2 linked regions of the Thermotoga maritima MSB8 genome follow. Each later gene encodes a partner of the first gene's protein in a complex. Each region holds a gene or a part of one and is shown on either strand. Other genes may lie near its edges. A codon is read from its position in the direction of its gene.

Evidence for each region.
Region 2: the proteins of tsaE (region 1) and tsaD are in contact, whole or in part, in a crystal structure (PDB 6N9A), measured with the Thermotoga maritima proteins. Residues at the interface, in WP_004082108.1 of Thermotoga maritima: Leu37 (codon at 1,635), Gly38 (codon at 1,632), Lys46 (codon at 1,608), Lys57 (codon at 1,575), Val59 (codon at 1,569), Lys60 (codon at 1,566), Ser61 (codon at 1,563), Thr63 (codon at 1,557), Phe64 (codon at 1,554), Thr65 (codon at 1,551), Leu66 (codon at 1,548), Met67 (codon at 1,545), Val69 (codon at 1,539), Pro71 (codon at 1,533), Tyr82 (codon at 1,500), Arg83 (codon at 1,497), Leu84 (codon at 1,494), Asp86 (codon at 1,488), Asp88 (codon at 1,482), Phe89 (codon at 1,479), Asp93 (codon at 1,467), Ile128 (codon at 1,362), Asp130 (codon at 1,356), Glu131 (codon at 1,353), Arg134 (codon at 1,344); in WP_004082750.1 of Thermotoga maritima: Cys10 (codon at 4,066), Asp11 (codon at 4,063), Arg49 (codon at 3,949), His50 (codon at 3,946), Leu82 (codon at 3,850), Gly84 (codon at 3,844), Gly135 (codon at 3,691), Gly136 (codon at 3,688), Glu154 (codon at 3,634), Thr155 (codon at 3,631), Leu156 (codon at 3,628), Asp157 (codon at 3,625), Asp158 (codon at 3,622), Ser159 (codon at 3,619), Glu162 (codon at 3,610), Asp165 (codon at 3,601), Lys166 (codon at 3,598), Arg169 (codon at 3,589), Leu170 (codon at 3,586), Tyr175 (codon at 3,571), Lys213 (codon at 3,457), Thr214 (codon at 3,454), Leu217 (codon at 3,445), Tyr218 (codon at 3,442), Gln221 (codon at 3,433), Arg222 (codon at 3,430), Asn324 (codon at 3,124).

What each region holds. Positions count from the first base shown.
Region 1 is NC_000853.1:1,615,750-1,620,978, reverse strand. Bases 1-2,872 are described here. They hold tsaE (tRNA (adenosine(37)-N6)-threonylcarbamoyltransferase complex ATPase subunit type 1 TsaE), read right to left. Parts: upstream 1,744-2,872; coding sequence 1,258-1,743; downstream 1-1,257. Other genes in these bases: TM_RS08300 (hypothetical protein), read left to right, coding at 2,588-2,872; TM_RS08305 (DUF72 domain-containing protein), read left to right, coding at 1,806-2,591; lon (endopeptidase La), read right to left, coding at 1-1,304. Also shown: more of TM_RS08300, read left to right, coding at 2,873-2,890; bifunctional UDP-N-acetylglucosamine diphosphorylase/glucosamine-1-phosphate N-acetyltransferase GlmU, read left to right, coding at 2,902-4,239; TM_RS08290 (ribose-phosphate pyrophosphokinase), read left to right, coding at 4,241-5,188; TM_RS08285 (50S ribosomal protein L25), read left to right, coding at 5,219-5,229. UniProt on the Escherichia coli protein: Required for the formation of a threonylcarbamoyl group on adenosine at position 37 (t(6)A37) in tRNAs that read codons beginning with adenine.
Region 2 is NC_000853.1:147,773-154,752, forward strand. Bases 2,102-5,101 are described here. They hold tsaD (tRNA (adenosine(37)-N6)-threonylcarbamoyltransferase complex transferase subunit TsaD), read right to left. Parts: upstream 4,094-5,101; coding sequence 3,110-4,093; downstream 2,102-3,109. Other genes in these bases: TM_RS00690 (GGDEF domain-containing response regulator), read right to left, coding at 2,102-2,663; TM_RS00700 (FmdB family zinc ribbon protein), read left to right, coding at 2,886-3,113; clpX (ATP-dependent Clp protease ATP-binding subunit ClpX), read right to left, coding at 4,090-5,101. Outside these bases: TM_RS00685 (anthranilate synthase component I family protein), read right to left, coding at 1-1,282; more of TM_RS00690, read right to left, coding at 1,311-2,101; more of clpX, read right to left, coding at 5,102-5,310; rsfS (ribosome silencing factor), read right to left, coding at 5,324-5,656; glmS (glutamine--fructose-6-phosphate transaminase (isomerizing)), read right to left, coding at 5,674-6,980.

The DNA.
Region 1 (5,229 bases):
CCCAGCCTTCTTATGATCTGTATGATTCTTCCCGGAAGCGCACCCACATAAGTGCGTCTGTGTCCCTTTATTTCCGCCTCGTCTCTGAGACCTCCAAGGGACATTCTTCCAAACTTCCTTCCCATCGCTTCCGCTATGGTTCTGCCTAGCGACGTCTTCCCCACTCCTGGAGGCCCCACAAGACAGAGAATGGGAGCCTTGAGATTCTTTGAAAACTTCCTGGCCACGAGATACTCCAGTATTCTCTCCTTGACTTCTCCGAGCCCGTAATGGTTCTTATCCAGGATCTTCCTCGCCTCTTTTATGTCGAGTCTATCCTCGGTAGCAACGTTCCAGGGAAGGTTCAGAAGCCAGTCGAGATAGGTCCTGACAACCGTCGCCTCGGCGCTGTAGGGCGACATCTTCTCGAGCCTCTGAATCTCTTTGTAGGCCTTTTCCTTCACGTAGTCCGGGTAATCACCTTTTTCTACCTTCTCGTAGAGTTCCTTGATCTCCAGCTCCTCTTCCACTCCGAGTTCTTCTTTTATAGCTCTGAGCTTTTCGCGGAGCACGTATTCTCTCTGGGTCTTCTCTATTCTGTCTTTCACTTTTTTCTCAATTTCCTCTTCTATCTCGAGAATCTCGATTTCCTTCACCAGTATTGAGAGTATCTTCTCGAGACGTTCAAGCGGATGAACCGTCTCGAGGAGTTCCTGCTTCGTCTCCAGAGGAACAGGAAGAATCGAAGCAACGAAGTCTGCCAGTTTGTCCGGATCCTGCATTTCTTTAAGGGTAACGAGCGTCTCCTGAGGGAACCTGTGGGTCAGATTGAAATATCTGACTGCCTTGTCTTTGACGCTTCTCATAAGTGCTTCGAGTTTCTTCGTTTTTCTGTATTTCACCTTCAGTATTTTTATCTTCGTGAGGAAGAAAGGATCAGTCGAGACGAATTCCTCTATTTGAGCTCTCTCCAGCCCTTCCACGAGCACCTTGAACGTGTCATCTGGAAGCTTCATTATCTGAAGCACCTTCACGACCGTTCCTACTTTGTAGAGATCTTCCGGTTCTGGTATCTCAACGGATGGATCTTTCTGATTGACCACCAGAAGAAGTCTGTTGTACTTTTCCATGGCTTCTTCGAGCGCTATGAGAGAGCCGGTCCTTCCCACGTAAAAAGGAACAACGGTGTTTGGAAAGACTCCCATTCCGTTTCTCAAAGGAATACACGGCAAGCTGTCAGGTATCTCCAGCTCTTTTTCCTGCTGACTGGCGTATTTCTCAAGTATTTTGAAGCTCTTTTCGGTATCTTTCGATTTTTTCGACAAGAAAGTTCACCTCCTCGGGTATAAGGATCTCCACGTTTCTGTGACTCTCGTCCGCTATTTCTATCTTCACCTTTATCGAGTCCTCAGGCCAGAATCCATCGAACAGATCTCCCCATTCTACCACCATGATTCCGTCTTCGTCCTCCAGTATGTCTTCAACATCGAGACTGAGAAAGTCCGTGTCTTGAAGTCTGTAAAGATCGAGGTGGTATATTGTTTTCAAACCTGGATAAACATTCATGAGGGTGAAAGTAGGACTTTTCACCATTTTTTCATCGAGACCTATCGCTCTGATCATGCCCTTCACAAACGTTGTTTTTCCAGCTCCGAGATTTCCGGAGAGGATCACCACCTCTCCGCCCTTGAGATTCTCAGTGAGAATTTTTGCGAGTCTTTTCAACTGTTCTTCGGTCAAATTTTCAAACCGTAAATGTCTCATTTTCTGTTCCTCCACAGTGTTGTACAATACATATTGAATCCCTCCGGAAGGAGACACAACGAATGGTTTACGTGGGAACGAGCGGTTTTTCCTTTGAAGATTGGAAGGGAGTGGTGTACCCCGAACATTTGAAACCTTCCCAGTTTCTGAAGTACTACTGGGCGGTGCTTGGATTCAGAATCGTGGAATTGAATTTCACTTATTACACACAACCATCGTGGCGCTCCTTTGTTCAGATGTTGAGAAAGACCCCTCCCGATTTCTATTTTACCGTAAAGACCCCAGGAAGCGTCACACACGTTCTCTGGAAAGAGGGAAAAGATCCGAAAGAGGACATGGAAAATTTCACACGTCAAATAGAGCCTCTAATAGAAGAACAAAGACTAAAGATGACTTTAGCACAGTTTCCATTTTCTTTCAAATTCTCCAGAAAAAACGTGGAGTATCTTGAAAAACTGAGAGAAAGCTACCCGTACGAACTCGCTGTGGAGTTCAGACACTACTCCTGGGACAGAGAAGAAACATATGAATTCTTGAGAAATCATGGTATAACCTTTGTAGTGGTGGACGAACCGAAGCTTCCCGGATTGTTCCCTTATCGACCCATAACAACAACTGATTACGCCTACTTCAGATTTCATGGAAGGAACGAAAGATGGTTCGAGGCCGAAGGGGAAGAAAGGTACGATTACCTCTACAGCGAGGAAGAACTGAAAACTCTTTTTGAAGATGTTGTAGAACTTTCACGAAGAGTGAAGGAAACTTATGTCTTCTTCAACAACTGTTACAAAGGTCAGGCGGCAATAAACGCCTTGCAGTTCAAGAAGATGCTGGAGGAGAGAGTGTGAGCGTTCTGGATGAGATTCTCAGTGTTCTCGAAGAAACCCAAGAAGATCTCTTTGATCTTGTCGGAAAACACATACACCAGCTCAGAAAGAAGTATTCAGACGCAGAAATAAACGAAGCGCTCCGGATGATACTGTTTGCCATGGAGATTTCTCAGAAACCCATAATCCACCGTGTTTTTGAAGATTATCCGAGAGAAAAAAGGATTTTCGTGGAGGAAGATCTGACCAGAGAGGAAATGGAACTCTTCCTGAAAGGGGAAATGAACGAGCTCGATCTCGAAGAGAAAAACTGGTTTTAAGAGGTGAAAGTATGAGAGCCCTCGTTCTCGCAGCGGGAAAGGGTACGAGGATGAAATCAAAGATTCCAAAAGTGTTACACCCACTCTCTGGAAGGCCCATGATAGAGTGGGTGATCGAAACAGCTGGGAAAGTAGCGCAGAAAGTTGGTGTTGTCCTCGGTTTTGAAGCGGAATTGGTCAGAAAAGCTCTTCCGGAATGGGTAGATGTCTTCGTTCAGGGAGAACAGCTGGGCACCGCACACGCTGTGATGTGTGCAAAAGACTTCATCGAACCGGGAGATGACGTTTTGATCCTCTACGGGGACGTTCCTCTCATAAGCGAAAACACCTTGAAAAGAATGATCGAAGAACACAGAAAAGGTGCAGATGTGACCATCTTGGTGGCTGACCTCGAAGACCCATCCGGGTACGGTAGAGTCATACAAGACGGAGACAAATACAGAATAATAGAGGACACAGACCTGCCAGAAGAATTGAAGAGTGTAACAACAATCAACACCGGATTTTACGTGTTCTCCGGTGATTTTCTTTTAAGAGCACTCCCGGAGATAAAGAACGAGAACGCGAAAGGAGAGTACTATCTCACGGATGCGGTCAATTTCGCCGAAAAAGTGAGGGTTGTAAGAACGGACGATCTACTCGAAATAACGGGAGTGAACACCAGAAAGACTCTTGTCTGGCTCGAGGAACAGCTCAGAATGAGAAAAATAGAAGAGCTTTTGGAAAACGGTGTTACCATCTTAGATCCAGCCACCACCTACATTCACTACTCCGTCGAAATCGGCATGGACACGGTTATTTACCCCATGACTTTCATAGAAGGCAAGAGCCGTGTGGGAGAAAACTGCGAGATAGGACCCATGACGAGAATAGTCGACTGTGAGATAGGAAACAACGTGAAGATCACAAGATCTGAATGTTTCAAGAGTGTGATAGAAGACGATGTCTCCGTTGGTCCATTTGCGAGGCTGAGAGAAGGAACGATTTTGAAGAAATCTTCAAAAATTGGAAACTTCGTTGAAATCAAAAAAAGTACAATTGGAGAGGGAACCAAGGCTCAACACCTCAGTTACATAGGAGACGCGTTCGTCGGAAAAAATGTGAACGTAGGCGCAGGGACAATCACCTGTAATTACGATGGTAAGAAAAAGAATCCCACCTTCATTGAAGATGGAGCATTCATAGGAAGCAACTCATCTCTGGTGGCACCCGTTCGCATTGGGAAAGGAGCTCTGATAGGAGCGGGATCGGTGATAACAGAGGACGTTCCACCGTATTCCCTCGGTCTGGGTAGAGCGAGGCAGGTTGTGAAAGAAGGGTGGGTATTGAAAAAGAGAAAGGAGGAATGATATGTCTTTCTCAAACGAAATGAAAGTTTTTTCTGGGAACGCCAACAGACCTCTGGCTGAGAAGATAGCGAATTACCTCAACCTTCAACTCGGTGACTGTGAGGTCGGAAGATTCGCCGACGGAGAGATAAACGTCCGCATAAACGAAACAGTGAGGGGACACGATATCTTTCTCATTCAGCCCACCTCGCCTCCGGTGAACGAGAACCTCATGGAACTTCTCATAATGATCGACGCGTTCAAGCGGGCATCAGCCAACACCATCGCCGTCGTGATTCCCTACTACGGATACGCGAGACAGGATAGGAAGGCAAAGGGAAGGGATCCTATCAGTGCCAAGCTGGTTGCAAACCTCATCACCGTGGCTGGAGCAACCCGCGTTCTGACGGTGGATCTCCACGCGGAACAGATACAGGGGTTCTTCGACATTCCCGTTGACAATCTCTGGAGCTACCCCGTCTTCGCAGAGGAACTCCTCAAAAGAGAAAACATCGTCCCTGAGGAAACAGTGGTTGTGTCACCAGATGTTGGTGGTGTGAGAAGGGCAAGGAGAATGGCCGAAAGACTCGGGACATCGCTTGCAATTCTCGATAAAAGAAGACCAAGTGACAACGTCGCGGAAGTGGTCAACATAATAGGAGAAGTCGAAGATAAAGTGGTTATTATGTTCGATGATATAATAGATACTGCTCACTCTATAGTGAAGGGTGCAGAAGCACTGAAAAACGCGGGTGCAAAGAGGATCATAGCCTGTGCAACGCACGGTGTCTTTTCCGATAGAGCTCTGGAAAGAATAGAAAATTCCTCGATAGACACCGTATACATAACCGACACGATATATCACGAGAATCTTCCAGAAAAGGTTAAGGTGATCTCGGTAGCGAATCTCATAGGAGAAGCCATCATGCGAATAAGAAAACATCTGTCTGTGAGCACGCTCTTCAGATGACAATGCGAAGACCTACGGGAGGGAGAAAAGATGGTAAGTCT
Region 2 (6,980 bases), 1.5 Mb from region 1 along the record:
GAACGGAATCGTAAACGATACCCGCTCCTGCCTGGAGCCATCCCTGTTTACCTTTGAAGAAAAAGGACCTGATGGTGATAGCAGAATCCATGTTCATCCTTCCCTTATCATCGGGGAAAGAGAAATACCCAACGGCTCCAGCGTATGGCCCTCGCGGGGTGGGTTCGAGTTCTTCTATGATCTCCATTGCCCTCACTTTGGGTGCGCCAGAGACTGTCCCCGCAGGGAAAGTCGCTTCGAACACATCCACAGCATCTTTATCGTCCTTCAGTTCACCGCTCACCTGCGAGACTATGTGCATAACGTGGGAGTACCTCTCGATAACCATCTTCTTCTCCACTCGCACGGTTCCTTCTTTACAGACTCTTCCAAGATCGTTTCTTCCAAGGTCCACGAGCATAACGTGTTCTGCTATCTCTTTTTCGTCGTTCAAAAGTTCTCTCTCCAGCTTCAGATCTTCTTCAACAGTTCTTCCCCGCGGTCTGGTGCCGGCAATTGGCTTCACAGTGGCCTTGTCTCCTTCCACCTTCGCCATGGTTTCGGGAGAAGATCCCAAAACGACCGTGTCTCCGAACTTCAGATAAAACATGTAGGGAGAAGGATTGATCATTCTGAGCGCCCTGTAGATGTAGAACGGATCCAGCGTCGTTTTGAATGTGAAAGCCTGGGAGAGAACCACCTGGAATATGTCACCTTCTACAATGTACTTTTTGGCCTTTTCAACCACTTTGTAGAACTGCTCTCTTTCGAAGTTCGATTCCGGTTCTGTCACAAAAACGTTCTTCTCTGGTTTCTCCTCAAAAGGACTCAAGACCTTCGATGTGAGTTCCTCAGGGCTATCGCTGATGATGAAGACGTTGTTCTTCAGGTGATCGAATATTATGAGATGCTCGGGTACCACGAAATAAAACGTGGGAAACACAGAGGCTTTGACTTTGACTTTCTCTATGTAAGAAATGTAGTCATAACTGACGAAGCCAACGGCTCCTCCCCTGAACGAAGGGAGTTCGTCGTGTTTGACGCTGTATCTATAGACCTCAAGCCAATCTTTTATCGCCTTGAGAGGAGAGGAAGTGTAATCGAGCTGCTGATTCGAAGTTCTCAAGATTCCCTTTTCGAAAACGAGCACGTCTTTTTTACCTATACCTATGAAGGAATGCCTTCCGAAAGCGGAACCGAGCTCCACGCTTTCGAGCAGGAAAGCGAATTCTTCCCCTCTGGAAACCTTCATGAAGGTGGAAACCGGTGTTTCCAGATCCGAAACGAGCTTCAGCACGTGCATGCTATCACCCACTGTGATTTTTCAGTTATTATATCACGTAACGATCTTTCCCAGAACGCTTAGCTGTGTAAAGTTTTTTGTCTGCTTCCTCTATCAATTCCACTGGTGAGGACTCTTTCTTTGAAAACGCAACCCCTCCACTCAAAGTTACTTTCTTTTCACTTCCGAATATCTTCTGCCAGTCGAAGTTTCTGATGTTCTCCATAATGTTGTCCATCGTTTTTACCACCGCGTCTCGCTCACCTGTTTCAAATACCACCATGAACTCCTCTCCACCGTATCTTCCCACTTTCCCAATCTTAACAGTTTCCCTCAGTATGTTTGCCACCACCCTCAACACTTCATCTCCCACCGGATGGCCGAACGTGTCGTTTATTTTCTTGAAATCGTCTATATCCATCATAGCCACTGCAATATTTTTTTCGCTTCGAAGAACTTCTTCCAGAAATCTCATGATGGCCCTCTTGTTGAACAAACCCGTCAGTCCGTCTGTTTCTGAAGCGATCACGTAATCTCGAAAGTCGTTCAGATTTCTGAAAAGAACCATCAGACTCGAAAGAGAATCTTCTAAAGCACTTCTCAAGAGGAATGGATTTTCAACATCTTCGAATAGGACAACCCCGAGTTCTGTTCCGTCATCTTTCACGACTGCAGAAATGTTATCATCCGAAATCGAACCCTCACCGAAAGCACCATGAAAGGACCAGAAAGATGGAGATGTCGGTTTTTCCAGTTTGGAGATCAAAAACTTTCTGAGAACTTCTTTATCAACCGGTTTTCCAAAGGAGTAAATCCTTCCTTCACTCGTGGAAATAAGAAGCGCTCTGAAGCTTCCAAACATAGAGAAATTTCTGAACAGCATAACAAGAAGGGAAATCACATATCTCTCGTCACGGGAGTACTTGAGATAAGAGAGAATTTCCTTCTCAAGAATCTCCCTTTTCAATCGCTTTTCAACGATATGAAAAACGTTTCCAGATTCGCTGCTCTCACAATTTTTGAGAGACTCGTATGGAGTGTTCAGAAAAACCTGAAGTTCCTTCTCGATTTCCTCTTTTTTTCCTTTGTTTATGAACAGATTCGCTCCACTCTTTTTCGCCCAGAAGGAATTGATCGTGTCAGAGGATGCCGTTAATATTACTATTCCTGAGTCCTTGAAAGCTTTCATTTCTCTCAAAACAACAGAAAGATAAAGTCCAGAGAAATCAGGCATGTTGTAATCGATGATGAAGTAGTCGGGTCTGTGATTCAAAGCTTTCTGTAACCCGTCCATTCCACCCTCTGCAAGGAGGATCTCTACGTCTTTCTTGATATTTTTTACAATATCAGAAACGACAAGCCGCCAGAATTTGCTGTCGTCAACGATGAGAACTTTCTTCATCAATCTCCACCCTATCCCTGAGTTTTCATAATAATATATTATCAGAGAAAAAAACGAGTTGAACCGATGACAGATTAATGGTATCATTTAAAAATGGATCGGGGCGTAGCGCAGGTGGCTAGCGCGCCTGCCTTGGGAGCAGGAGGTCGCTGGTTCAAGTCCAGTCGCCCCGACCATTTTTTTATCGAGGTAGACAAAGCACTATTGAAGGAGGTGAAAGACATGCCAATCTATAGATACGTGTGTGAAGAATGTGGATACGAAACAACGGTCATGCACGGCATAAACGAATCACCGGAGGTTATCTGTGAAGAGTGTGGTGCTAAAATGAAAAGAACGATAGGAAGAGTGGGAATTATTTTCAAAGGAAGCGGTTTTTACATAACAGATTCGAGAAAGAGTGAGAAAAAGAAAGAAGCGGCGTCTGCTTCAAGCGAAAAGAAAGACTAAACATTCAAGTTGGGATCGGCGTTCAAACTCAAGGGGGAGAACATCCCCCTTTTCGCTTTTTCGTAGCCCGCCTTTGCGACCATCAGAGCGTTGTCCGTGCAGAGTTCCAACGGTGGAAAGAAAACCTCGTAATTCCATCTTTCCGCCCTTTTCCGTACCTCTTCTCTCAACATAGAATTCGCGGCAACACCTCCGACGAACGCTATTTTTCTGATTCCAAGATTTCTCGCCAGTCGGAAGGTTTTTTCAACGAGAATATCAACGACCGCCTTCTGGAAAGAAGCCGCAACGTCTTCTACCTTGTAGCCTTTTTCCCTCTGGAGGAAATAGAGGACAGAAGTCTTCAAACCCGCAAAGCTGAAGTTGTAACTGTCATCATCCAGCATCGGACGAGGGAAGCTGTACTTTTCAGGATCTCCTTTCTTTGCCACTCTGTCGATCACAGGACCTCCAGGATATCCGAGTCCGAGGAGGCGAGCCACCTTATCGAATGCCTCCCCCGCCGAATCATCGAGCGTTTCACCCAGCACTTCCATGGAATAGTCCTCATCCACTTTCATCAGCTGTGTGTGCCCACCTGAAACCATCAAAACAACGAGGGGTGGTTTCAGATCAGGGTTTGCCAAAAAAACCGCCTGCACATGAGCCTCTACGTGATTCACTCCAACGAAGGGTTTTTCAAGCGAAATGGCGAGTCCTTTTGCTGCGGACAGACCAACGAGGAGGGCACCGATTAGGCCAGGTCCATAGGTGGCCGCAACGACATCCACTGTCTCCGGTGGGACTTTTTCAAAAGCTTTCTTCAAAAGAATGGGTAAATTTTTGAGGTGGTGCCTGGCCGCCACTTCAGGCACCACCCCTCCAAACTTCTGGTGGACCTCTATCTGAGAAACTGTGAAATTCACAACAACGTTTTTACCATCGTCCAGAACAGCGACCGCCGTTTCATCGCAGGACGTTTCTATTCCAAGAACTCTCATGCCGATTCCCTCATAACAACGATGGGTTTTTCTTTTCCAAGAGCAACTTCTTCCGTGATAACGACCTTTTCCACGTTCTTCAAATTTGGAAGTTCAAACATCATATCTATCATCATTTCCTCAAACACGTTTTTCAGAGCGCGTGCACCTGTGCCTCTCTTGAGCGCCTTCCTCGCTATGATCCTGAGGGCTTCGTCCGTTACTTCCAGTTTCACACCGTCGATTTCGAACAGTTTTTGATACTGCCTCACAACGGCGTTCTTCGGTTCTTTCAGTATCCTAACGAGATCGTCTTCCGACAGATCATCGAGCGTCGCTATCACAGGAAATCTTCCAACAAATTCTGGAATGAGACCGTACTGTACCAGATCGTCCGGTGTTACATGTTTCAGGATCTCTCCAAGTCTCATCTCCTTCTTGCTCTTTATCTCCGCACCAAATCCCATGGTGGTACTCTGAATACGTCTCTTTATGATTTCTTCAAGACCGTCGAACGCTCCTCCGGCTATGAAAAGGATGTTCCTCGTATCCACCTTTATGAACTCCTGGTACGGATGTTTCCTTCCACCCTGTGGTGGAACGTTCGCTATCGTTCCCTCCAGTATCTTGAGGAGAGCTTGCTGCACTCCTTCACCGGAGACATCTCTTGTTATCGAAGGATTTGGGGATTTCTTGGCTATCTTGTCGATTTCATCTATGTAGATGATTCCGTACTGGGCCCTTTCAACGTCGAAGTTCGCTGCCTCCAGCAGCCTGAGAACAACGTTTTCCACATCTTCTCCCACATATCCTGCCTCTGTGAGAGGTGTTGCATCGGCTATGGCGAATGGAACATTGAGGATTTTGGCGAGAATTCTCGCAAGATAGGTTTTCCCGGTGCCCGTGGGACCGATGAGAAGAACGTTCGATTTCTCTATCTCCACATCGTTAGAATCTAGGTTTGAGAACACCCGTTTGTAATGGTTGTAAACGGCCACGGAAAGGACTTTCTTCGCCCTTTCCTGTCCTATTATGTATTTGTCGAGTTCGGCCTTGATTTCCGCAGGTGTTGGAATTTCTTTTATTTCGTTTTTTATACGGACTTTTCTATCGCTTCTCAGAAGATCGTGAAACAGATCGATACACTCGTTACATATGTAAACGTTGTTGGGACCAGCAATCAGCCTTTCCACCTGCTGAATATCGCGTCCACAAAAACTACAGAACTTTCCTGCCATTCTCTCATCCTCCTCAAACACTTATCCTGTCCGCGTCTATCCAGAGTCCTTCAAGGTCGTAGAAATCTCTTCCTTTCTCCGTGAAGATGTGGATCACAACACTACCCGCATCTATGATCAACCATTCGTATTCTTCGCCTTTGTCATAGTAGATCAAGGGTAGCGACAATTCCTTTATCAGATCGATCAGTTCGTCCCTCATCGCCCTCATATGGGTGTAGGAATTCGCCGTAAAAATCACAAAGTAATCCGTTGGAACAGGTGTTTTTCTCATATCGAGCACAACTGGGTTCTCTCCGCCTTTCTCAGAGATCTTTTTCAGGATCTTCCTCAAAACATCTATCACCTGGTTTCACCTCCAGATCACTCCACAGTGACACTCTTCGCAAGATTTCTGGGCTTATCCGGATCCAGTCCTTTCAAATCCGCTATATGATAAGCAAACAGCTGTATAACCGGAGCCATCATGAGCGGATAGAGACTCTCATGGGTTGGGGGAACATGAATGATATCACCTGTGATCTCTTCGAGACTTCTGTTACCCTCCGTTCCCAGAACAATCACAGGTGCATTCCTCGATTTAGACTCGATCACGTTGCTCTTGGTTTTGAAGAACAGACTATCGTCCGGCATCACAGCGAAAACTGGAAAATCAACATCCAGAAGGGCTATGGGACCATGTTTGAGTTCGCCCGCCTGATAGGCTGTGGCATGTATGTACGTTATTTCCTTCAGTTTCAAAGCGCCTTCCAGTGCAGTGGGATAACCGTATCCTCTTCCTATGTACATGAAGTTCCTGTAATCTTTGTATTTTTCAGAAAGCTCCCTTATCTGAGGATCCTTTCTCAGCACGTTCTCCAGAAGTTCTGGCATACGAACGAGCTTGTCCAGAATCTCTTCTGCTTCCCTATCCCAGTAGCCGTTTATCTCCATTATCTTCAGCCCGAGGAGATACAACACCGCAAGTTCAGCCACGTAGGTTTTCGTCGCGGCAACTCCTATTTCGGGACCCGCGTTCATGAAGAGCGTCACATCGGATTCCCTATCGAGTGTGGAACCTACCACGTTCACAATTGAAACGATCTTTGCACCGTGTTTCTTGGCAAGTCTAACAGATTCAAGGGTATCTGCCGTTTCCCCAGATTGTGAGATGGCTATCAGAACATCTCCTTCCTTTATGTGAGGCCTCTTGTATCTGAATTCAGAAGAGACCTCGATTTCAACATCTATATCCGTGTGATTTTCCAGGAAATATTTGAACACCAACCCTGCATAGTAACTGGTTCCACACGACACCACACGGATTCTATCTGCATTCTTTAGAAGCTCTTCGTAGTACTCGAGCTCTTCAAAAAATGGTCGATCGTTCTTCACTCTTCCAACGAGTGCATTCACAAGAGCTTGCGGATCCTCCATTATTTCCTTGTACATGAAGTGTTTGTATCCACCCTTCTCTGCCGCTTTTTCATCCCAGTTAACGTGGTAAACTCTCCTCTGCTGCTTCACCCCGTCCGTGTTGTAAATCTCAAATCCATCCTTTCTCAAAACCATCACGTCGCCGTCTTCCAGAAAAACGACGTCTTTTGTAAACCTCAAAAGGGGAGTCACATCCGACGCGAGAATCCCCACACCGCTTCCAATCCCGGCAACAAGGGGACTGCCTTTCCTTG